DNA from 3 places in the Rhodoferax sp. P2_H8_2 genome. Region 1 is predicted to be linked to each of the others. Evidence: predicted binding sites of a transcription regulator. Region 1 holds the regulator's gene; each other region holds the start of a gene.
What was found. Region 1 encodes FNR, which switches genes on or off when oxygen is low (the NO sensors DNR and NnrR bind a similar motif). Its sites were predicted from a motif close to TTGATNNNNATCAA; they were not measured.
Positions count from the first base shown of each region.

Region 1 (7,863 bases):
AACGCCACCGGCAACCAGCCCGCCGAGCAAAGCCCATGGCATCACCTCGGCGCGCACGGCAGCCCAGCACAGCAGCAAGGCAATCGTGCCGTAGATGCCCAGCGTGATCCATGGGCGCACCGGCGACAGGCGCTGGCGCCCTACCAGCCTGCGATAGCGCGCATGGATGCGCCAGGCCAAGAGCGGGACCAGCGCGATGGTGACGAAGGTGGAGGTTGCCGGCATTTGCATGGTTCACTCACATTTTGATAGCTGCCTGCGCCGCTACCGCGTGCGCTGCATGGCCTTTTAACGTATGGTCGCTCCAGACTTGGCGCCACTTGCGCGCACCGGGCTGCCCGTGGCGCAGGCCCAGCATGTGGCGCGCGATGGCGTACCAGGGCGTGCCGTTCTCGGCGGCTTCGCGCTCCATGTACTTCACCATCTGCTCTTCGACCAGTTCGCGCGAAAGCTCGGTCGGCGCTGCGCCGTAGAAGCCCTCGTCCCATTCGGCCAGCCACCAGGGGTTGTGGTACGCCTCGCGGCCCAGCATGGCGCCGTCGACATGCTGCAGCTCTTCGTGGACTTGGGCGCTGGTGGTCAGGCCACCATTGATGGCAATGGTCAGATGCGGAAACTCTTTCTTGAGCTGGTGCACCAGCGCATAACGCAGCGGTGGCACTTCGCGGTTTTCTTTCGGGCTCAAGCCTTTGAGCCAGGCATTGCGCGCGTGGACGATAAAGGTGTTGCAGCCGGCCTCGGCTACGGTGCCAACAAAGTCGCGCACAAATTCGTAGCTCTCGTCCTTGTCGATACCAATGCGGTGCTTGACGGTCACGGGCACATCCACCACATCGACCATCGCCTTGACACAATCGGCCACCAGCTTGGGCTCAGCCATCAAACAGGCGCCGAACGCACCGCGCTGCACGCGCTCAGACGGGCAGCCGCAATTCAGGTTGATCTCGTCATAGCCCCACTCTTCACCCAACTTGGCGCATTGGGCCAAGTCAGCCGGCTCGCTCCCGCCCAACTGCAAAGCCACCGGGTGTTCTTCTTCATGGAAACGCAAATGCCGCGGCACATCGCCATGGATCAACGCGCCGGTGGTCACCATCTCGGTGTACAAGAGCGCGTGTTTACTCAGCAAACGGTGAAAGTAACGGCAGTGGCGGTCAGTCCAGTCCATCATGGGGGCGACGGACATGCGCCACGGGTTGGCAGGTGCAGAAATCTTCGACATGGGCTGGATTATCCCAGCCGGAGCTTTATGCCGCCTTGGTACTCAGGAAACGACGCACCAGGGCGCCGTGTTGTGCACCAAGCCCATCCAAAGCGCCCAAGCCGAACTGGCCGCCAGCGCCAGCCCTGCCAAACGGATGCCCCACGCGCCTTGATCGGGGCTCGCGCCGCGCAGGCGCAGCCACAGCCAGGGCCCGGCGGTCATCGTGATGCTGGTGCCCAGCGCGAACAAGGCCATCACCATTGCGCCACTGAGCGGGTCCGCCGCCATTGCGGCAACCAAAAGCGCGGAATACAACAAGCCGCAGGGCAGGAATGCCCACAACACGCCTATCAGCAACGGCGCGCGCCCTGCCCCGACCTTTTTGGCCCGTGCCCACAAAGAGCGGCCGAAAGTTTCCAGCCAAACAGGTTGTTGTGCGCGGGCCAGAAGAACCAGGCCGAGCAGCAAAGCACAGATATGGAAAAGCGTCCACACCGGGCGCAGCGCGGCGGATTGAACGGTGAGCCAGCCCAGCCCTTGCATGGAGGCCGCGGCCAGTGCACCCAGAGCGGAGTAGCCGATGATGCGACCCAATTGAAACCCGGCAATCGCCTGGTTTTGGCGCGGCCCGGCAGCTCGCGCCATGCCTGCACACGCCGCGCCACACATGGCAACGCAGTGGGGACCACCCACCAAACCCATCAGTAAGGCGGTCAGCGCCAGGGAAGATTGCATCCGCCGATGCTAAATGATGCGAGAGAACTTGGCGCGCGTGCGGTCGGTCTGCAAATAGCGGTCAAACACCATGGCCACGGCACGCACAAAGAACCAGCCTTGTGCAGTGACCTGGATGCCGCTGTCATCGACAACCACCAGGCCCTGCTCCTGCAAACTCTGCAGCGCGTCCATCTCGGCCGCGAAATAATTCCGGAACTCGATCAAGTACGCCAGTTCAACGGATTCAAATTGCAATTGCCCCTGGCACATCAGCGCCATGATCACCGCGCGACGCAGCAAATCGTCACGGCTCAGCGCGAGGCCGCGCACCACCGGAAAACGCCCCTGGTCCAGCAGGTCGTAATACTCGTCCAGCGTTTTAGCGTTCTGGCTGTAGCTGGCGCCAATGCGGCCAATGGATGAGACGCCCAGCGCGATCAGGTCGCAATCAGGTTGAGTGCTGTAGCCCTGGAAATTGCGATGCAGACGGCCTTGCCGTTTGGCCACCGCCAGCGAATCTGTCGGAAGCGCAAAGTGGTCCATGCCCACGTAGACATAGCCCGCGCCCATAAAGCGCTCCAACGACTGCGACAGCATGGACAGCTTGGCCGAACCTGCCGGCAGTTCTATCGTGTGGATGCGGCGTTGCGGCTTGAAGCGATCTGGCAAATGGGCATATGCGTACAGAGCAATGCGGTCGGGCCGCAATTCGACCACCTGGGCCAGTGTGCGGGCGAAAGATTCCGGTGTTTGCTGTGGCAGGCCGTAAATCAAATCGACATTGATGGACTCAAAGCCCTTGGCGCGCGCAGCTTCCACCAGCGCGAACACCTGCTCGGCGGGTTGCACTCTATGCACCGCTTTTTGTACCGCAGGGTCAAAGTCCTGCACGCCAAAACTCAGGCGGTTAAAGCCCAGTTCGGCCAGCGTATCCAGCCGCTCAGCATCTACAGTGCGCGGATCGACTTCAATCGAATACTCCCCGCCAGGCGCAAAGCTGAAATTGCGCCGCAGCATGCCCATCAGCTGCCGCAGCTCGTCGTCGTTCATGAACGTAGGGCTACCGCCACCCAGATGCAACTGGCTGACCACCTGCCCTGTGCCGACCAGCGCAGTGTGCAGATCAATTTCGCGATTCAGGTAACGCAGATATTCGGCAGATTTGCTGTGGTGCTTGGTGATGATCTTGTTGCAGGCGCAGTAATAGCAAAGCGATGCACAAAACGGAATATGCACGTACAGCGACAGTGGCAAGGCCAGTGCACTGGGGCCATTGCGACGCTGTGTCAGCGACTGGACATAGTCCTGCTCCGTGTAAGCCTCAATAAAGCGGTCGGCTGTAGGATACGAGGTATAGCGAGGCCCCGAGATATCGAAACGGCGCACCAGAGCATCCAGAGGCAAGCCTCCGAGTGTGTCATTGATCGTGTTTTGAATGGTTTGCATACGCTTTTTAGTCTTCCAGACTGCAATGTGCGCCAAGCGGTTGACGGATGACTTGACCTGGATCAAGACTCTGAAGATTGGTCGGTTCGATAATTGACCTGTATCAGGAAAACCCCATGCTTCACCACGCCCCCCATCCGCACGCTGCCATTGAAAGCATTCCGGTGGTGTCCATGCACCCGCAAGCCATCAAGGTCGCATGCTCCAACTGCAATCTGCGCGAGTTGTGCATGCCGCTGGGCTTGAGCGAACAGGAACTGGAAAAGATCGACGACGTCGTCTCCACCCGGCGCAAGGTCAAACGCGGTGAACTGCTGTTTCGCAATGGCGAGAAGTTCACCAGCCTGTATGCAATTCGCGTCGGTTTTTTCAAGACCTGCGTGGCCTCTGAAGATGGGCGCGACCAGGTGACAGGCTTTCAGATGGCGGGGGAAGTGATGGGCCTGGACGGCATCGTCAACGACCACCACACCTGCGACGCGGTGGCGCTCGAAGATGCCGAGGTGTGCGTGATGCCGTTTGACCGCATTGAAGAGCTGTCGCGCGAGATCAGTTCGCTGCAGCGCCATGTGCACAAGATCATGAGTCGCGAGATCGTGCGCGAGAACGGCGTGATGCTGCTTTTAGGCAGCATGCGCGCCGAAGAGCGTCTTGCGGCCTTTTTGCTGAATCTCGTGCAGCGCCTGCATGCGCGGGGGTTCTCGCAGTCAGAACTGGTATTGCGCATGACGCGCGAAGAGATTGGCAGCTACCTGGGCCTCAAACTCGAAACGGTCAGCCGCACGTTTTCCAAGTTTGTGGAGGACGGCATCGTTGAAGTCAAGCAGCGCCATGTGCGCATCCTCCAGACCGAGGCGCTCAAGGACATCGTCAACCCCAAGGTCTGCAGTTAGCGCAGCCTAGTCGTTGGTCTCTGCGGATGACATCGCCAGCATGGCTGTCAACGCGCTGCTTACGCTGACTACAAACCAGAAGATAAAAAAAGACAGCGTGTAAACGCCCTGGCGCGACATGTCCAGCGGATGTCCAAACCAGTTCAGGTCCTGCGGGTCCACCAATGCAAACACCAGCATTTCGATGACGCCCGCCATCAGAAACGAAGGCCAGGCAATCCACATCAGGCGTTGTTGCATGGCGAGATTCCCTCAAGGCGCCTTGGTGGCGGGCGGCGCATCGCTGGCCAAGTGGTTGCGTCCCTGCACCGCTGGCACCATTCCGGGCTGCTGATCCGGCAAGGTCTTGTTGATGTTGATGCCCTTGCGGTAATAGTCTTCGTCCAGCACGGGGTCTGCACGGGTGACAGCGAGATACATCGTGACGAAACTGGCGACCACCACAATCGCAGGCCCGGAGATCACCAACCACACATGGCCATATTTCCACCAGGGTGGGGAGACAGTGGGGTGGGGTTGGGTCATGATCATGCCTCCCGACGAGCCGCCTCTAGGGTGGCATGTACCCCCTTGGGGGGCAGTGAACGAATGTGAACGTGGGGGTACATAGCATCTCCTTAGCGTGGAACGATAAAAACGGACTTCTCGAGCACCTTGTCAGTGCCATCCTGAGAAGCAATTTCGAAACGGATGGGGTGCGAGCCAGCAGCAGCCACGTCATACGGGGCCTGCAAGCGCACCACAATCCAGCGCGCTTGCGTGGGCTCGATCACCACGGGGCCATCCACCTCGGTCAACATACCGGGCAAGCCGGTGGCGGTGATCTCCAGTCGCTGGGTGGACTCCGTCGCATTCATGACCTGCAAGCGGTACACATTCTCGATCTTGCCGCCGGACACAATGCGCGCCAATGTGCCGCGATCGCGCACCACATCCACCTTGAACGGCGAACGCAATGCCAGACTGACAACCATCGCCAGCACGATGGCCCCTAGGATGGCGGTGTACACCAGCACGCGCGGGCGCAACACATGGCGCAATATTTCGGAGCGGCCCCAGCGCTGGCTCACAGCGTTCTGGGTGGAGTACTTGATCAGGCCGCGGGCGTAGCCCATCTTGTCCATCACCGTATCGCAGACATCGGCGCAGGCGCCGCAACCAATGCACTCGTATTGCAGCCCATTGCGGATATCAATGCCGGTAGGACATACCTGTACACACAGGCTGCAATTGACGCAGGCACCCAGATCCAGGGTGGCCGGATCGGTCTTTCTCGAACGGGCACCGCGGGGCTCACCGCGCGCCTCATCGTAGGTCACGGTCAGGGTGTCCTTGTCAAACATGGCGCTCTGGAAGCGCGCATAGGGGCACATGTGCAGGCAGACCTGCTCCCGCATATAGCCCGCATTGCCGTAGGTGGCAAAGCCGTAGAACAGCGTCCAGAACACTTCCCAGGAACCCATGTTCAGTTGCACCACCTCCGCGGCTAGCTCGCGGATGGGCGTGAAGTAGGCGACAAAAGTGAAGCCGGTCCACAGGCCCACGGCAATCCACATCAACTGCTTGGCTGCCTTGCGCCAGACCTTGTCGAAGTTCCACGGGCCTGCATCACGGCGCATGCGCGCCGAGCGGTCGCCTTCAGCCAGTTTTTCCAGCCAGAGAAAGATTTCGGTGTAAACGGTTTGCGGACAGGCGTAACCACACCACAGGCGCCCTGCCACTGCCGTGAACAGGAACAGCGACAGCGCCGAGATCACCAGAATGCCAGTGAGGTAGATGAAGTCCTGCGGGTACAGGACCAGATTGAAGATGTAGAAGCGCCGTGCGCCCAGATCGAACAACACCGCCTGGCGCTGGCCCCACTCCAGCCATGGCAGTCCATAAAACACCAGCTGGGTCAAAAACACCAGGCCCCAGCGCCAGCGGGTGAACAGACCCGAGACGCTGCGCGGATAAATCTTCTTGTGCGCTTCGTACAGCGAAATCATTTCCGCATCTGCACCTGCGGGAGGAGCTATAGGGCTCCTGTCTGCAGATGGTGCGATGGGAATGACTTTGCGCATGCAGTGATATGCGCTTACAGGGGGGGCGCCTTGTTCGACATGCCCCAGACATAAGCCGTCAACACATGGATCTGGGCCTCTGTCAGCTTGTCAGCCTGGGCCGGCATCTGGTTGACTTTTCCGTTGTTGACCATGGCAATAATCGCCGCTTCGCCGTAGCCATGCAGCCAGGTGTCGTCGGTCAAGTTGGGCGCACCCAGCGCAGGGTTGCCCTTGCCATCCATGCCATGGCAGGCGGCACAGGCCGTGAATTTGGATTTACCCAGGTTGGCGCGCACCGAGTCGTGCGGGTTGCGCGACAGGCTCAACACGTAGTTGGCAACGTTCTTGACATCGTCCGACGAGCCAACCGCCGCAGTCATCGGAGGCATTTGCCCGATACGACCCTTGGTGATGGTTTCCTTGATGTTGTCGGGCGCGCCGCCGTGCAGCCAGTCGCCATCGGTCAGGTTGGGGAAGCCCTTGGAACCGCGTGCATCAGAGCCGTGGCATTGGGAGCAGTTGTTCATGAACAGGCGCTCGCCAATCGCCATCGCTTGCGGTTCTCTGGCAACGTCTTCCACCTTCATGGCGGTGAAGCGCGCATACAGAGGAGCGACTTCGGCATTGCCCTTGTCCACCTCGGCCTGGTATTCATTGATCTGCGTCCAGCCGTATTTGCCCGGGTTGCTACCCAAGCCAGGGTACATGTAAAGGTACGCCAGAGCGAAGATCAGCGTGATCACGAACAGCCACGCCCACCAGCGTGGCAGCGGGTTGTTCATTTCGCGCAAATCACCGTCCCAGACGTGGCCGGTGGTGTTGTCCTCCGCGGTCATGGCGCGGGCTTTGCCGCTGAACCACAGCAAGAGGCCGCAGGCCAGGATGGAAACGACGGTGGTAATGGCGATGAACGCCGACCAGAAGCTGCTTGTAAAGTCACTCATATCAACTCCTTATTCCTGCTCAAACGGCAGGTTGGCGGCTTCTTCGAAGTCTTTGGCGCGGCGCTTGGACCAGGCCCAGCGCACGATGCCTATGAAAAGCGCAAAGCTGACGAGGGTGGTGACGATGCGGATGGTATTGATGTCCATGTACGTTTCTCCTCGGGTCTATTTCAGCGCCAGGCCCAGCACCTGCAGATAGGCGATGGTGGCGTCCAGTTCGGTCTTGCCCTTCACATCCGCAGCCGCGCTGGCGATCTGTGCATCGGTGTACGGCACGCCGACCGCGCGCAGTGCACGCAGATGGGCAGGCATGGCGTCTGCATCTACCGGAGTTTTCTCCAGCCACGGGTAGGCTGGCATGTTGGACTCTGGCACCAGATCGCGCGGGTTGATCAGATGGATCTTGTGCCAATCGTCGCTGTACTTTCCGCCCACGCGTGCCAGATCCGGCCCGGTGCGCTTGCTGCCCCACTGGAAGGGATGGTCATACACAGACTCACCGGCCACCGAGTAATGGCCGTAGCGCAGTGTCTCGGCACGGAACGGACGGATCATTTGCGAATGGCAGCCATAGCAGCCCTCGCGCACATAGATATCGCGACCGGCCAGTTGTA
Region 1 covers NZ_JBFUFW010000004.1:85,973-93,835, reverse strand. Annotated here, with positions in the region: gene AC1DV6_RS08855 (CcdC protein domain-containing protein) at 1-231, opposite strand, end outside; gene dusA (tRNA dihydrouridine(20/20a) synthase DusA) at 239-1,222, opposite strand; gene AC1DV6_RS08845 (sulfite exporter TauE/SafE family protein) at 1,265-1,939, opposite strand; gene hemN (oxygen-independent coproporphyrinogen III oxidase) at 1,949-3,367, opposite strand; gene fnr (fumarate/nitrate reduction transcriptional regulator Fnr) at 3,541-4,260, shown strand; gene AC1DV6_RS08830 (hypothetical protein) at 4,267-4,485, opposite strand; gene AC1DV6_RS08825 (FixH family protein) at 4,513-4,785, opposite strand; gene ccoG (cytochrome c oxidase accessory protein CcoG) at 4,878-6,323, opposite strand; gene ccoP (cytochrome-c oxidase, cbb3-type subunit III) at 6,338-7,249, opposite strand; gene AC1DV6_RS08810 (cbb3-type cytochrome oxidase subunit 3) at 7,259-7,396, opposite strand; gene ccoO (cytochrome-c oxidase, cbb3-type subunit II) at 7,415-7,863, opposite strand, start outside.

Region 2 (7,863 bases), on a different contig from region 1:
CGCGCTCGATTGATAGACCCCAACAAGGCGGGGGCGCCCACCTTCGGCGCACCGCGACCGGGTGGCACGGTGTACCTAACCACGGCCGATGCCAGCGGCATGATGGTGTCATTTATTCAGAGCAACTATATGGGCTTTGGCTCCGGCGTCGTGGTGCCCGGCACCGGCATCAGCTTGCAAAACCGTGCTGCGGGTTTCACACTGCAGCCCGGGCACGCCAACCAAGTGAGCGGAAGCAAGCGCCCATCGCACACCATCATTCCGGGCTTCGCGATGCACGCCGACGGCACGCCGCAAATGGCCTTCGGCGTGATGGGCGGGCCCATGCAGTCACAAGGCCATGTGCAGATGGCGATGCGCATATTGCGCCATGGCCAGAATCCGCAGGCGGCGGCCAACGCGCCGCGCTGGCGTGTAGTGAACGGCCGAAAAGTGGCACTGGAACCGGGCTTTGATCCGGCCGTCGTACAAGGCCTGCGGGATTTGGGGCACGAGATCAGCATCGAAACCGGCAACGGCGTTTTCGCGTTCGGCGGTGCGCAGTTAATTCAACGCCTTGGTGGCAGCTATGTCGCAGGCTCTGACCCGCGCAAGGACGGCCAGGCCGTCGCGTATTGAAGACTTGCGGGTCAGACCACTCACGAAGTGATGTGCTCTGACCCCAACTGACTAAAATTATTTATGCACCACCTCACCATCATCACTGGCGCCTCCCGCGGCATGGGTCTGGCCATTGCCCAACAACTGTTGTCACCCACGGCGCGCCTGTTGTGCATCTCCCGAAACACCAACGCGCAACTGGCGGAAGAAGCGCAACGCGCAGGCGCACAGTTGGAGCAGTGGCCACGGGATCTGGCACACGGCGAGGCGGTCGCCACTGCGCTGAGCGCCTGGTTTGCCAACATCGACCCCCAGACAATCGCCAGCGTGACGTTGATCAACAATGCCGCGCTGATTTCGGCGATGGTGCCGCTGCGCGATGCGAGCCCCACAGAGCTTGCGACTGCATTGCGCGTGGGTCTGGAAGCGCCTATGCAGCTCACCGCCGCGTTTTTGGGCATGACCCGCAACTGGAATACGCAGCGCAAGGTGCTCAATATTTCCTCGGGCCTGGGACGGCGCGCGATGGCGTCGTCTGCGTCGTATTGCGCCGCCAAGGCGGGCATGGACCACTTCACCCGCTGCGTCGCTTTGGACGAAGCGCAGCTGGAGAACGGTGCCAAAGTGTGCTCGCTGGCACCCGGCGTGATCGACACCGACATGCAGGTGCAATTGCGCACCAGCGACCCTGCCAAATTTCCGGATGTTGCGATGTTTGCTGGAATGCACAGCGGCAAGCAGCTCAGCAGCCCTGCCGATGCTGCGCAAAAGGTCATTGCCTTCTTGAATCGGCCAGATTTTGGTAGTGAGCCCGTTGCAGACGTGCGTCAATAGAAATCCCATCACCCTTGCATTACCAAGGGCCAAGTTTCTATTTGAGCACTGGGTTTGACCCATCTCAATAGTCGGGCAGCAAGCCTGACCTAAGCTGCTTGCTTGTACCTTGAGCAGCCTTAGCAACCATGACCACCACACATGACACGCATCCGCAACTCACCCAGGAGTCTGCCGACTGGCTTCACCACAGCGGACTAACCGCTCTGCAGCTGGGCGACCACACGCTGCTGCCCATCGTGCAGGGCGGCATGGGTATCGGCATTTCGGGGCACCGCCTAGCGGGCAGCGTGGCCGCCTTGGGTGGTATGGGTACGCTCTCCAGCGTGGATCTGCGGCGCCGTTACCCGGACCTGATGGACAGCACGCGGGAGCTGGCACCGGGTGACGCCGCCAAGGCGGGTATCAACCAAGCCAACCTGCAGGCCATAGACCGCGAAATAGCAGCTGCGAGGGAACTATCGCGGGGACGCGGCATGCTGGCCATCAATGTAATGCGAGCCGTCAGCGAATACGCAGCGTCCGTCACCCGCGCACTGGAAGCCGGAATTGACGCCATCGTCGTCGGCGCGGGCTTGCCGCTGGACCTGCCGGATCTCGCCATAGACCACCCCAAAGTCGCACTGATTCCCATCCTGTCCGACGCGCGTGGCGTGCAATTGCTGATCAAGAAATGGGAGCGCAAGAAGCGCCTGCCAGATGCCATCGTCATTGAGCACCCGCGCCTGGCCGGCGGTCATCTGGGAGCAGCCAAGATTGCAGACTTGGGTGATACACGCTTTGATTTTGAAAACGTCATTCCGCAGGTTCGGCAATTTTTCAAGGATGCGGGCTATGAAAAGGAAATCCCGTTGATTGCGGCCGGCGGCATATCCTGCTTTGAAGACATTGCGCGTCTGCAATCGCTGGGCGCGTCCGCGGTGCAATTGGGCACTGCCTTTGCCGTGACAGAAGAAAGCGATGCACATGCCGAGTTCAAGCGCGTGCTGGCAGAAGCGCGCGTGGAATACCTGGTGGAATTCACCAGCGTGGCTGGCCTGCCAGCACGCGCGGTGAACACGCCCTGGCTACGCGCCTATCTGAAAATCGAACCCAAGCTGCAGGCAGTGGCGCATGTGAAAGCCCGCTGCACCAAAAGCTTTGACTGCCTGGCACAGTGCGGCCTGCGCGATGGCTTGCAAGGCTGGGGGCAGTTCTGCATCGACAACCAGCTGGCCGCTGCATTGCGTGGCGATGTGAAGAAGGGTCTGTTCTTCCGAGGCGCAGGCACGCTGCCCTTTGGCAACCAGATCCGCAGCGTGCGCGAGCTAATGCAGCGCCTGCTCACGCCCCCTGAAAACCACCCGCTCGCAGCGTGACAACCAGTGTGTCGCGATAAGCCCCTTCGCTCAAGGGTTGGATGGGGGTGGACTCATGAATCACGCGGGCATCGTCCAGCAAAAGCAATGACCAGGGTTCTGTCAGCGTAAAACGCTGGCCATTCGGGCCGTCGGCCTCAAACACCCGGGTCTCACCGCCCTTGACCGCATAGCGATCCACCAGAAACACAGCCACCAAATCGACACCATCGCGGTGCGCACCTTCGGGCGTGGGGCGGCCTATGCCATCGGTGGTGTCAATGCGGAATTGGTGCGCTTCCGTGTACCAGGTTTGTTCACCCTTCAAAACCGAACATTCCCGCCCCAGCCAGGTCAGTAGGCGCAGCCACTGCACATCCGCCGACATCTGCACATCCATGGGCTCAAAGTGGCGCTGCATACCGCCATGCAGTGCGTTGTAGTCGACGGATTGCCAATGCGGCCGGTGTGCGACCAGGTCCACCGCGTCACCGTTGATCGTGAAACAGGAATGGCGCCGCGTCCGATAGCGGCCACCATCGCGCAAGTAGTGGTCGGGTGGCAGGTCGTTCCAAAGGCCCTGCCATGCCTGCATCGCAGGTGCCGCAATGGCCGCCATTTCGCACACCAGCGCGGGCGCTAGCACCGCATAGCCTTGCTGTTGCAGGGCAGGTTGCAGCGCGTCGCACCGGGTCAGGCTGGGAGGAGAAAAAGAACTCGTCATGGTGAGCAGCATTATCGACGGGCCTGTATGCCCATCTTGTGACCTGCATCAAAGTGTGACTCCCCACACAGACTTAGGCTCAGCACGCAACTTCCGGAGACCCGACCTTGGACATATACGACACGCGCGCCGACACACTCTCATGGAGCGATGCACTGGCGCTGGATATACCGCTGATGGACCAGGCACACCACACGTTTGTCGACTTGTTGGCAGCAGCGGCGACCGCGGCGGACCAGAACATCCTGTCGTGCTGGACCACGCTGATAGCGCACACCCAACAGCAATTTGATGCCGAAGACCGCTGGATGCTGGCAACCGGATATGCCGCGGACAGCAGCCATGCGACCCAGCACAAGGTGATTTTGCAAGTGATGCGCGAGGGCGAAGTTCTTGGTGGTAAGGAAGGTGTTGCCGCAGTGCGCACAATGGCGCGCGAACTGGGTCGGTGGTTTGCGCAACACATCCAAAGCATGGACGCGTCGCTCGCATTGCACCTGCGTTCTGCGGGCTACGACCCGGCGCCAGGCAACATATAGCCGCCCGAAGTGGCACTGGCCGTCGATTTCCAATTGGCCCTCGGTGGGAGCCCCGCGCTGCATTACCGTAGGGGCATACACTGGAACTGCCATGCCCTCCACCGCACACGCCCCGTCTTACTACGCTGCATCCGCCAACGCTTCGCCGCCGCGTGATGCACTTCAAGGCAGCGTGGACGCCGACGTCTGCATCGTGGGCGCCGGCTATACCGGCCTGTCGGCGGGTATTGCGCTGGCCGAAGCGGGCTACAAGGTGGTCGTGCTGGAACAGGCCCGGGTGGGCTGGGGTGCGTCGGGGCGTAACGGCGGCCAGATCGTGCACAGCTATTCGCGCGACATTGATGTCATCGAAGCCAAATTCGGGCGCGCCGCCGCAGAGCCACTGGGCCGAATGATGTTCGAAGGTGCGCAAATCATCCGCGACCGGGTTGCCAAATACAACATCCAGTGCGATCTGAAAGACGGTGGTGTTTATGCCGCGATGACCGCGCGCAAAGTACACCAGCTGCAGGAACACAAGGCACTATGGGAACAATGGGGCCACACCGGTCTGACGCTGATCGACGACAAGGCCGAAGTGCGCAAGGTCGTCAACTCGGACCGCTACAAGGGCCTTCTGGTGGACAAGACCGGTGGCCACTTTCATCCGCTGAACCTGGCGCTGGGCGAAGCCACGGCACTGGAAAGCCTGGGCGGATTGATCCACGAACAATCCGCCGTGACCCACATTGAACGCGGCGCCATGGCTACCGTGCACACCACGCAGGGTCAGGTGAAAGCCCGCTTTGTGATCGTTGCCTGCAACGCCTATATCGGCGAGCTGGAGCCCAAGCTGGCGGGCATGTCCATGCCTTGCGGAACGCAGGTGATTGCGACAGCGCCTTTGGGCAAGCTGGCCGACGAGTTGCTGCCGTCGGACTACTGCGTGGAAGACAACAACTTCCTGCTGGACTACTTTCGCCTGTCTGCTGACAAGCGCCTGATTTATGGCGGCGGCGTGGTCTATGGCGCGCGCGACCCGGCGCATGTCGAATCCATCATCGTTCCCAAGATGCTGAAGACCTTTCCGCAGCTCAAGGGCGTCAAGGTCGACTTTGGCTGGACCGGCAACTTCCTGCTGACGCTGTCACGCCTGCCGGAAGTGGGCAAGCTGTCGGACAACATCTATTACTCACAAGGCTGCTCGGGCCACGGCATCACGTTCACGCACCTGATAGGCCGTGTGCTGGGCGAGGCGATTCGCGGCGACGCGGAGCGCTTTGGCGCCTTCGCGCGCTTGCCGCACTACCCGTTCCCGGGTGGTCGTTTCTTCCGCGTTCCGTTCACGGCCTTGGGCGCACTCTGGTACGAGATGCGGGATCGCATGGGGGTGTGATTGGTTTGCGCTCAGGTGCGGCGCATACTTGTGGCATCACGAGGGTCTTCCCATGAGTACACCAGCCAGCACGACCACAGCCACTGCCAATGCGCCCGAAGACAAGAAGCAACTTGAGGCCTTGCGCGCGCACCGGCGCGTACACCGACAAAAGTTCAAACCGCCAGCGAGCACGACTCCAGAACACTTTGAGCCACCACCAGCGACCCGCGGCCAGTGGCTGGCCGACATCGTGGCCCGCACCGTCGGTTCATGGCGGTTCATCATCATCCAGAGCACCCTGATTGTTCTGTGGATGGGCGGCAATGTCTGGTTCGGCAAAGGTGCCTGGGACCCCTACCCTTTCATCCTGCTGAATCTGCTGCTGTCATTCCAGGCCGCATACACCGCGCCGGCCATCATGATGAGCCAGAACCGACAGTCCGAACTGGACCGCCGCCACGCGGAAACGGATTACGAAATCAACGTCAAGGCAGAGCTCGAGATTGAGCTGCTGCACGAGAAGATTGATTTGCTGAAGGAGAAAGAATTGCTGGCGCTGACAGAGGCCGTGCGTGAACTCACGCAACGGCTGGAGAGACTCGATACGCGGCTGCCCTGAGTTCCGGCCTCAGGCATCCACTTCCAGCGTCATGCCCGCCAGTTGCAGGCGCTTGACCAGCACGTCGCCCAAACCACTGGCAGGGGTCAGCACACCACCGAGTTTTCCCGCGCCGGGCAGTTCATCCGATTGCAGGGCCAGCGCCAACGCCGATTCGCACAGCATCTTGGTAGTGGCCCGATTGCCCGGGTCACCGCGGTCTGCCACGCGACCACGCACCTGTTGCCCGGCTGCGCCCGTCGCCACCCACTCATAGCGGAACGAACCACCATCCATCGCCTCTTCCGAAGGCCCTTCACCCGGCTGCGGAGCCATGCGCTGCGCCAGTTTGCGCACCGGTGACCAGGCCATGGCACTTTGCGTGATCAGCGATCCGCCACTGAGCATGCCCGCGGCGACTGCAGCGCCCGCACCTTTGCCCATGCGCATGTATTCCTGGTACTGGAATGTCGGCGCGTAGCCCAGCAGCGCCGCACTGCGCCGCACGACGCGGGTGTTGATCGGCCCCATCATGAAAGGCGCGAGCCACGCATTGAAATCCGCGTCAAACCGCGGTGCGACAGGATCGACCGCGGCGGATGCATCTGGGCCAGGTGCGTCCGCCGGATTGAGCAAGTAGGGATTGGACACAGTCGCGGACTGGCCGCTGGCAAACATATTGAACATCGAGGCCATCGTGCCGCCATTAAAACCACCGCGCAGGTTGAACGCGCCTTTGACCGCTGTGCACGGCGTGCCGAAGCGCTTTTCAAACGCTTGTTGTGCCAGCCATGCGCCCAAATCGGATGGTACTGAATCGAATCCGCAACACGGAATGATGCGGGTGCCGTCCAACGCGGCGCGCGCATGGTGCTTGTCGATCAGGCTGCGCACCCAGGGCGTCTCACCGGTGATGTCCACGTAGTGCGTTCCGTGGCGCACGCAGGCGGCCACCAACTCACTGCCATAAAGCGCAAACGGACCGGCCGTGCTCAGCACCACACGGGCACTGCGGGCCAGCGCATCCAGCGCAGCCGCATCCTGGGCGTCTGCCACCACCACGCCCGCTTGCGCCGCGTGTCTGCGGAGCGCGGCCTGCAACTTGTCTTTGGAGCGCCCCGCCACCGCCCATTTCAAGCCCAGCGCCTTGACCTGTGGATGGCTGGCGAAATAGGCCACCGTTTGCTGGCCGACAAAGCCTGTGGCGCCGTAGAGGACGACGTCGTAGGTGCGCGCTGTATGTTTGGCTGGCATGGTGGTGTCTCCCGGGGAAGTGCGCAGCATAGTCCCAAACCCGCTGCAGCCCCAGCCCCTGTCGCGCAGGCTACGGCATGCGGCAGCACTTCGCGCTAGTATTCGCGCCTTCCCCAAGGAGCCAACCATGTCCCTCGCCAATCTCACCAACCACCAAATCCGTCTCGCCGCCCGCCCCGTGGGCATGGTCAAACCTACCGACTGGAGCAATACCACCGAAGCCGTGGCGGAGCCCGCAGACGGCGGCATCACCGTGAAGACGCTGGCACTGTCACTGGACCCGGCGATGCGCGGCTGGATGAACGAAGGCAAGAGCTATATCCCACCGGTCGGCATTGGCGAAGTGATGCGTGCCGGCGGTATCGGCAAGGTCATCGCCTCTAAAAATGACAAATACGCAGTCGGCGATGTGGTCAGCTGCACGCCCGGCGTGCAGGAGTACATCACCATCGCCAAAGACGACATGAAGCGCAACGGTCTGTTCAAGATCGATTTGCGCCTGGGCACACCGACGCAGTGGCTCAACGTGCTGGGCATGCCGGGCATGACAGGTTACTTCGGCCTGATGGACGTGGGCTTGCCCAAAGCGGGCGAAACGGTGGTCGTATCCGGCGCAGCAG
Region 2 covers NZ_JBFUFW010000001.1:102,507-110,369, forward strand. Annotated here, with positions in the region: gene AC1DV6_RS00530 (gamma-glutamyltransferase family protein) at 1-618, shown strand, start outside; gene AC1DV6_RS00535 (SDR family NAD(P)-dependent oxidoreductase) at 682-1,434, shown strand; gene AC1DV6_RS00540 (NAD(P)H-dependent flavin oxidoreductase) at 1,563-2,792, shown strand; gene AC1DV6_RS00545 (2OG-Fe dioxygenase family protein) at 2,758-3,495, opposite strand; gene AC1DV6_RS00550 (hemerythrin domain-containing protein) at 3,603-4,034, shown strand; gene AC1DV6_RS00555 (NAD(P)/FAD-dependent oxidoreductase) at 4,126-5,409, shown strand; gene AC1DV6_RS00560 (DUF1003 domain-containing protein) at 5,462-6,010, shown strand; gene AC1DV6_RS00565 (saccharopine dehydrogenase family protein) at 6,020-7,243, opposite strand; gene AC1DV6_RS00570 (NADP-dependent oxidoreductase) at 7,371-7,863, shown strand, end outside.
Region 2: AC1DV6_RS00550 (hemerythrin domain-containing protein) is a predicted target of FNR. The motif match lies at 3,534-3,547, and genes of this name have one in related genera.

Region 3 (7,863 bases), on a different contig from region 1:
GCAAACCTTTAATCAGTTGGGGCAGAGATTGAAAATCTGCCCCGCAAAACTCGATCGGTTGGGGACAGAGCTAAAGGTCTGTCCCGCAAACATTTCGAAGCGCAAAAGCTGCGTATTGTCCTTGTTGTTCCCTTGTTGTCGCGAACCGACAGTTGCGCATCTTTACAAAGGCTTGTCACTGCGCCATGCGGGCTATACACGTGAGGATCACATTACACCTGCGGCCAAGGCGGAAGAGTCTCTTCTCAGCCCCGGCGCATAACCTAAAGGATGACACCATGAAACCGGTATTCCACTCGCTCCTCGCGAAAACTACGCTCAGTGCCTTGTTGATGGGCGCTGGATTTTCCGTACTGGCCCAAACCACACCGCCTGCTGCGCCCCCCGGCGACCACCCCCCCATGCACCGCATGGGCCACGGTCGTATGGACCCTGCCAAGATGGAGGCCATGCATGCCAAGCATCTGGCCGATCTGAAGACCCGCCTGAAAATCACGCCCGCCCAGGAGGGCGCCTGGACCACGTTCACCGGTGCGATGAAGCCGCAAGCCCGCACGATGGACCGCCCCGACCGTGCGGCATTCGACAAGCTCAGCACGCCTGAGCGCATCGACAAGATGCGCGAACTGCGCGCCAAGCACCACGCAGATCGCCAAGCCGCAGCGGACCAGCGTGACCAGGCCGTCAAGACCTTCTACGCCACGCTGACAGACGAGCAGAAGAAGGTGATGGACGCCGAGCACGCCCGCATGGGCAAACAGATGGAGCGCTGGCGTGAGGGCCACCATAAGGATGGCAAGAAGGTGCCTCCTGCTGCGCCTGCTGCGAAGTAAGGCCTGGAGCGTCTGAATCGTCGGCGACGAACTCTAGGCCAGCAAGGTCTTCAGCTCGCCGCTGGCGATCAGTTTCTCAACATCGGTCGCACCGCCGACCAATGTGCCTTTGATGAACACCATCGGAAATGTGGGCCAGCCGGTCCACATCTTCAGCGCATTGCGTTTGCGCCAGGTGTTCAGGTAGTTGCCGTACTCCAGGTACTGGTAGGCCACACCGGCCGCGTCCAGCGCCTTGCGCGCACGTTTCGGCATCGGGTTGATACCCATGCCGACCACCACCACGGCGTGGCTGGCAACGGCTGCCTGCACTTCCTTGACGATGTCCTGCTGATGGTTTGTCACCTTCTCGCGAATGGCGGGGTGGATATGGGATTCGTCCAGTACGGAGCGGGGCATCAAAACTCTCCTGTCGCTAGCATGCGCGGTGAAAGCCCATTATGCGCAGCGCGGTTTGTCTTGAGACACGTCAAGACCGCATAGTGCGTCCGGCCATACACTGGCGAACCATGCAAACCCCGTTACCCGTACCCAAGGTCAACACCGTTGACCTCTGGCAACCCCTGATCTGGCTGGTCCTGGGCCTGAAAGACATGGCGCGCACGCGTTGGATCAGCGCGCTGCACGGACTGGTCTTGATGGCCGTTGGCGCAGTGATCGTCTGGATCGCACACGATCGTTTCTGGCTGCTCGCCGGCGCCCTGTCGGGCTTCATGGTGGTCGCCCCGGTGCTGGCCACCAGCCTGTACGCGCTAAGTCGCGCACTGGAGCGCGGCGAAGTGGCGAACTTCGGTGTGGTACTCAAGACATGGCTGAACTGGCAGAACAGCCACTTCAACAAATGGGGCAACGAATACTGGTGCATGGTGCAGTTCGGCGCCCTGCTGGCACTCGCCGCCACCGGCTGGGTGCTGACCTCTGCCGCACTTATCACCCTGCTGGCACCCCAGCCCATCCATACACCGCTCGATTTTGTCCACCATGTCATGCTGGCCCAGGACAGCTGGCTGTTCGAACTCTGGCTGGCGTTGGGTGGCCTGATGGCGGCGCCGATGTTTGCTTCCAGCGTGGTGGCCATGCCGCTGCTGCTGGACCGCCGCGTCAGCCTCTGGCAGGCCGTGCTGACCAGTTGGCAGGTGGTGCTGGCCAACCCCATTCCTATGGCGCTCTGGGCTGCGCTGGTCATGGGCTTCACTCTGCTGGGACTGGGCTCGCTGTTGCTGGGCCTGATTCTGGTGATCCCGATGCTGGGTCACGCCAGTTGGCATGCCTACCGTGCACTGGTGGACGCCTCTGCACTGCCTGCACGTGAGCCCTTGTCTGCGCCCCTGAATGCGCCTTCCATGCGCCGCAAGGAGCGCTGATGTTTGGCTACACGGAAGCACAGATCGCGGCCTTCGGCCTGAGCTTTGGCATTGGCGGCTTCATGCTCTACATGCTGTTCATCATTGGCCAGCTGGCGTGGGAATCCAAGGCTGGCAAATTCGGTACCTTTGTGCTGTTTCTCGGCCTGGCCTTCGGTATGACGGGCTTTGCCGCCAAGTATGTGATCCAGTGGGCGCTGACGCGCTAGCGTTTAACCCAGCGGGCGAATGCCAATCACCCAGCCGTGCAGCCAGAACGCGAACAGCACCCAGGCGCCAACGCCGACAACCACTGTTTGCACCGTGCCTGACCGCGTGCCTGCGGCATAGACCACACCCAGTGCCCGGTCTCGCTTGCGGGAGGCAATGAAGTTCGCCACGGCCCACAGCAGAAAGCTGCCGAACAGAATGACGTGCGCCAAGTTGCCGTTGGCCAGCAAATGGGCAAATGCCCACGTCTTCACGCCCAACACCATAGGGTGGTGCACGCGTGCCTTGATCGCATTGCGCGGCACATAGGCCGCTGCCAGAAAGACGAACGCCACCAGCGTCAACAACAACGCCAGGTGGCGCAGAGCGACGGGCGGCACCCACAGTTGCACCGGGTTTTCCCGCGCCACACCAAAACCCCAAACGATCAGCCCAAATCCAACCAGAGATAGCACGGTGTAGCTGCCTTTGTAGGCCGCTTCGCCGACTTTTTGCAGCATTTCCGTGCGCCAGCCATCGGCCACGATACGCACCGAGTGCACACCCAGAAACAACACCAGACCCAATAACAAATATGGCATCAGCAACTCCTTTAAATCTCAGTGGTAACTCGCCGCCGGGCCGCCCCAAGGCGAGTTAGCCCCCCTTGGGTGGCAGCGACCCGCGCAGCGGCGGAGCGTGGGGGCCACATTCAAGCTCCAAGAACGCGGTTTTTACCGGCACGCTTGGCCAGGTACATGGCCTGGTCGGCGCGGCGAATGCAGTCCGTCGGCGTTTCATCAGACGCCAGTTGGGCCACGCCTGCACTAAAGGTGATCAGCACCTTCTCGGTACCTGCCAGGAAGAAGCGTTTGCTCAGTTCCCGCTGCAGCCGGGTCATCGCATCGATGCCTTTTTCCAGCGTGGTGTCAGGCAACAAGATTACAAATTCTTCGCCGCCATAGCGCGCCAGCGTGTCCTGCGGGCGCATGCATTCCCGTGCGACCGTGGCCAGATGGTTCAGCGCCTGATCACCCGTGGAATGGCCCATCGAGTCGTTGATCTTCTTGAAATTATCAATGTCCAGCAACGATATGCACAGCGGTGTTTCCTTGCGGCGCACGCTGGAAAGTTCGCGCTCTATCGCCTCATCCAGCCCCTTGCGGTTCAGCGCGCCAGTCAGCGGGTCGTGCCGCGCTTGCGTGCTGATGCGGTCCAGCTCCTGGTGCAGCTTGGCCAGCTGTGCTTCGTCATTGGTCGCCTGCTCGCGCATGCTGCGCAACTCGTCGCGCACGACCTGGCTCTCTTGCGCCATCGAACGCGTGGCGCCCACGACTTCCTTGAGCACCGGCGCAATCTCGGCAATCGTCTTGGCCTGTTCAATCTGGCGTGCGCTGTCTTCCATTTTTTCCTGGAATGAACCGGACGACTGGCTCATCTGCGCCAGCCGATCGATAAACGTCGCCAGCATCTGGCGCATTTCGTTCTGCAACTGGACCGCCTTGGCATGCGCATCTTTCTGCTTGAAGATCACATCCTTCAGGCGGCGCTCCACGTCGTCCAGGCGGCGCAGCGTCAGTGGCGGCGATGCGGCGGTCATCAGTGCATCCATCTGGCCCGCCAACCATTTTTCTTCGACGCCCAGCTCGGCAATGTTTTCAAATACCAGATGCAATAGTTTCAGCAAAGTCTTCTTGATCTCGGCCTGGTCTTCTGCTGCAAACGACAGGCGGTGGCTGTAATTCACCAGCATCAGCTTCACGGCAGACAGATCTACCTTGGGTTGACGCAAGGCCTTCAATAGCAAAGCGGTTTGCTCTACCAGACGTTCATCGTCATTCCCCAGCGCGGGCTGCAGGTACTCGATCATCTGGCCCATCTGGCCCATGAACTCTGCACTCAGCATCGAAGCACTGGCGGAGGCCGCTGCACCATTGGCGGCCACACTCGCCTCAGTGGTTCCTGCGGCTTCGGGCGTGGTCGGAACAAAACCGCCGTAGGCCACCAGTGCCGTCTTCACACCTTCCCAGTTCAAGCGGTCAATCGCGTAATCCAGCAGTCCCTTCTGCTTTTGCTGGCCTGGTGTCTTGGCAGGCAAGGCTTTGGAAATATCACGCAAGGTATCTGCAGGAAACGGCTGTTGCTGCGGAATACCGGCAATTTCGTTGTAAATCGTCTGGTAGTTGATCGGCGTCGGAACCATCTTGCGGGCCGTCAATTGCTTGAGCGTCTCCCGCGCAATTTCAAAAGGCTTTTTGTCGGTCATGGCCAAAATCCTACTAATTCGGTCCTGCTATTCAATTCAGAAAGGTAATCAATGCCTGCACCGTGCGCTGCGGGTCTTCCTCATGCGGCACATGCCCCAGGTCGTCCCACACCACAAGACGGGAGCCCGCAATATCGGCAGCAAACTTATGCGCATTGTCCACCGGGATCAATAAATCCTTGCCGCCCCACATCACCAGCGTCGGCACTTTGAGCCCTTGAATCTTTTGACGGTCGCCACTGAGGCGCTGCTGCAGGCGGTATCCCAATGCTGCGCGATTGCCGGAACGCAAGGTCAACTCGTAATAGCGATCCACCAGTTCCGTGGTCACTTTGGCCGGATCGCCATAGACATTGCGCAGGCTGGATTCAATCACCCCGCGCGGCAGGACATGCTGCATCAGGCTGCGCACACCCGGCATACGGGCAATCTGAAACCCTATCGGTACCGATTTGGGCTCCATCGCATAACCACTCGCATCGATCAATACCAGTTGGTCCACCCGCTGAGGCATGGCCGCTGCACTGGCCCATGCAATCTGCCCACCCAGCGAGTTCCCCGCGAGCACGCAATGCTGCACATTCAACTTCTCCAGCACCGCGCCCACAAAGCGCACATAGGCCTCCATGGAGTAGTCATTCTGCGGATGCGGTCCGGTCAAACCAAACCCGGGCAAATCAAAGCGTATGACCCTGCGCTTGCCTTTCAATGCCTCCACCCAGCCATCCCAGGTGTGCAAGCTGGCCGACGTTCCGTGGATCAGCACAATCGGACGCGGATCGTCGCGCGGACCTTCATCGCGGATATGGACCTGCATGCCCTGTACCGCGATAAATTGGGACGGCGGCGGCGCCCAACGGGCTGACAGGGATTCCACAGACCGGTCGGGTGCCCAGACCGCAATAACCCCGGCCACTGCAAAAATAAGCACAGCCAGAACAGCAACACCCAACAATCGAAGTGCGAGTTTCATAGCCACCGACTCTACACGGCTCTTCTTTATCTGACTTGTCAAACAATAAGTCTGTGCATAGTTCCGGCATAAGCCATGGCTTATCCACAGGCAAGATCGAATTCCCAAAGTTATCCGCCCTGGCCTGCAACAGCCCGACACGGTCACCCACATGGTTCAAACAAGCCTAAATCATTGATCTGAAATGAAAAAGAAGGCTTATCCACAGAATCGGGCTTTGCTTATCTACTACTACTATGTCTTTAATATAAAAAGAAGAGAGATAGAGAGGGGAAACTCCCGCGGCAAATGTTTTTTCTTTCTTTTTGCCGGTACCAAACGCCGCAATCCATCAAGTAAGATTTGCGCTCTTGCACAGGTGACCCCGCCTGCTGTCTCCCCCGGCTATCCCGGTTTTGTTGGTCAGGTTTTCTTCGTTCATGTCGCTTCCCGTAACAGGCTCCCTCCCTGTTTCCTTGCCTGCCAGCTTCGAAATCAAGAGCGCCCAGTTGCAACTGGTTGCCTTGCTGGTCAAAACCTCCGATATCGATACCTTGGTGGCACAGTTGCTGGCGGCCTACGGCCCTGAGGGGGACAACCCGGACTTCTTTGACCACGATGCGCTGGTGCTGGATTTTTCACACATCCCCACCGATACGCCAGAGCCGGATTGGAAACCCCTGTTGACCACTTTGCGTACCTGCCGCCTGGTGGCGGTCGCAGTGCGTGGAGCCAGTGCGGAATGGCTGGAATCCGCGAAGGCAGTGGGTCTGGTCGAAGCACCAGCCGATGCCCCCCGGGCACGCGCCGCTGTGCATGCCACTGAGACGATTGAAGTGGTCAAGGAAGTCGTGCATGAGGTAGTCCACGAGGTAGTCCGCGAAGTACCCGGCCCGGCCACGATGGTGGTCGACAAGCCCTTGCGTTCTGGCCAAAAAATTTACGCGCGTGGCGCCGATCTGGTGGTGCTGGCGATGGTCAACCAGGGTGCTGAAATTGCGGCGGACGGCAACATCCACGTCTACGCGCCGCTGCGTGGCAAGGCCATGGCGGGTGCCCGTGGCAACACCAATGCACGCATTTTCTCGCTGTGCATGGAACCCGAACTGATTTCGATTGCCGGTGTTTACCGCACCAGCGAAAACGCGCTGCCGGCCGGCGTGCAGGGCAAGCCCGCACAGGTGCGTCTGTCCAATGACGGCAAAGACAAATTAATCATTGAAGCTCTGAAGAGCTGAGTTTTTAGCTGAACTTTTAAAGCGAAGGAAAACGTATTCATGGCAAAAATCATTGTGGTGACTTCTGGCAAGGGCGGCGTGGGTAAAACCACGACCAGCGCCAGCTTCGCAACCGGTCTGGCGTTGCGCGGTTACAAGACAGCGGTGATCGACTTTGACGTGGGCCTGCGCAACTTGGATCTGATCATGGGGTGCGAACGCCGTGTGGTGTATGACCTGATCAACGTGATCCAGGGCGAAGCCAACCTGAACCAGGCGCTGATCAAGGACAAACAGTGCGACAACTTGTTTGTGCTGGCCGCGTCGCAAACCCGCGACAAGGATGCACTGACGCAAGAAGGTGTGCAAAAGGTTTTGAACGATCTGGCCGCCATGGACTTTGAATTCATCGTTTGCGATTCGCCCGCAGGTATTGAAACCGGCGCACTGATGGCGATGCACTTTGCCGATGAAGCGCTGGTTGTGACCAACCCCGAAGTGTCCTCCGTGCGCGACTCGGACCGCATTCTGGGCATGCTGGCCAGCAAGACCAAGCGTGCGATCGAAGGTTTGGATCCGATCAAGGAACACCTGCTGATCACCCGCTACAACCCGGCGCGGGTTGACCAGGGCCAGATGCTGTCGCTGGAAGACATCCAGGACATTCTGCGCATCAAGCTGATCGGTGTGATCCCCGAGAGCGAATCAGTGCTGCAGGCCTCCAACCAGGGCACACCTGCGGTGCATATGCAAGGCAGCGATGTGTCGGAAGCCTACAAGGACGTGATCAGCCGATTCCTGGGTGAAGACAAGCCCATGCGCTTCACCGAAGCACCCAAGCAAGGTTTGCTGAAGCGTCTGTTTGGAGGCAAGTAAACAATGGCTTCCCTTCTGTCATTTTTTCTGGGTGAGAAGAAAACGACGGCCAGCGTTGCCAAGGAACGCCTGTCCATTCTTCTGGCCCACGAGCGCGCCGGACGCAATGCGTCCGCGCCCGACTACCTGCCCGAACTCCAGCGCGAGCTGGTCGCCGTGATCAGCA
Region 3 covers NZ_JBFUFW010000003.1:418,992-426,854, reverse strand. Annotated here, with positions in the region: gene AC1DV6_RS07625 (Spy/CpxP family protein refolding chaperone) at 279-833, shown strand; gene AC1DV6_RS07620 (glutaredoxin domain-containing protein) at 867-1,232, opposite strand; gene AC1DV6_RS07615 (DUF2189 domain-containing protein) at 1,343-2,197, shown strand; gene AC1DV6_RS07610 (DUF2788 domain-containing protein) at 2,197-2,406, shown strand; gene AC1DV6_RS07605 (NnrU family protein) at 2,410-2,988, opposite strand; gene AC1DV6_RS07600 (GGDEF domain-containing protein) at 3,099-4,652, opposite strand; gene AC1DV6_RS07595 (alpha/beta fold hydrolase) at 4,684-5,625, opposite strand; gene minC (septum site-determining protein MinC) at 6,045-6,842, shown strand; gene minD (septum site-determining protein MinD) at 6,882-7,697, shown strand; gene minE (cell division topological specificity factor MinE) at 7,701-7,863, shown strand, end outside.
Region 3: AC1DV6_RS07615 (DUF2189 domain-containing protein) is a predicted target of FNR. The motif match lies at 1,293-1,306, and genes of this name have one in related genera.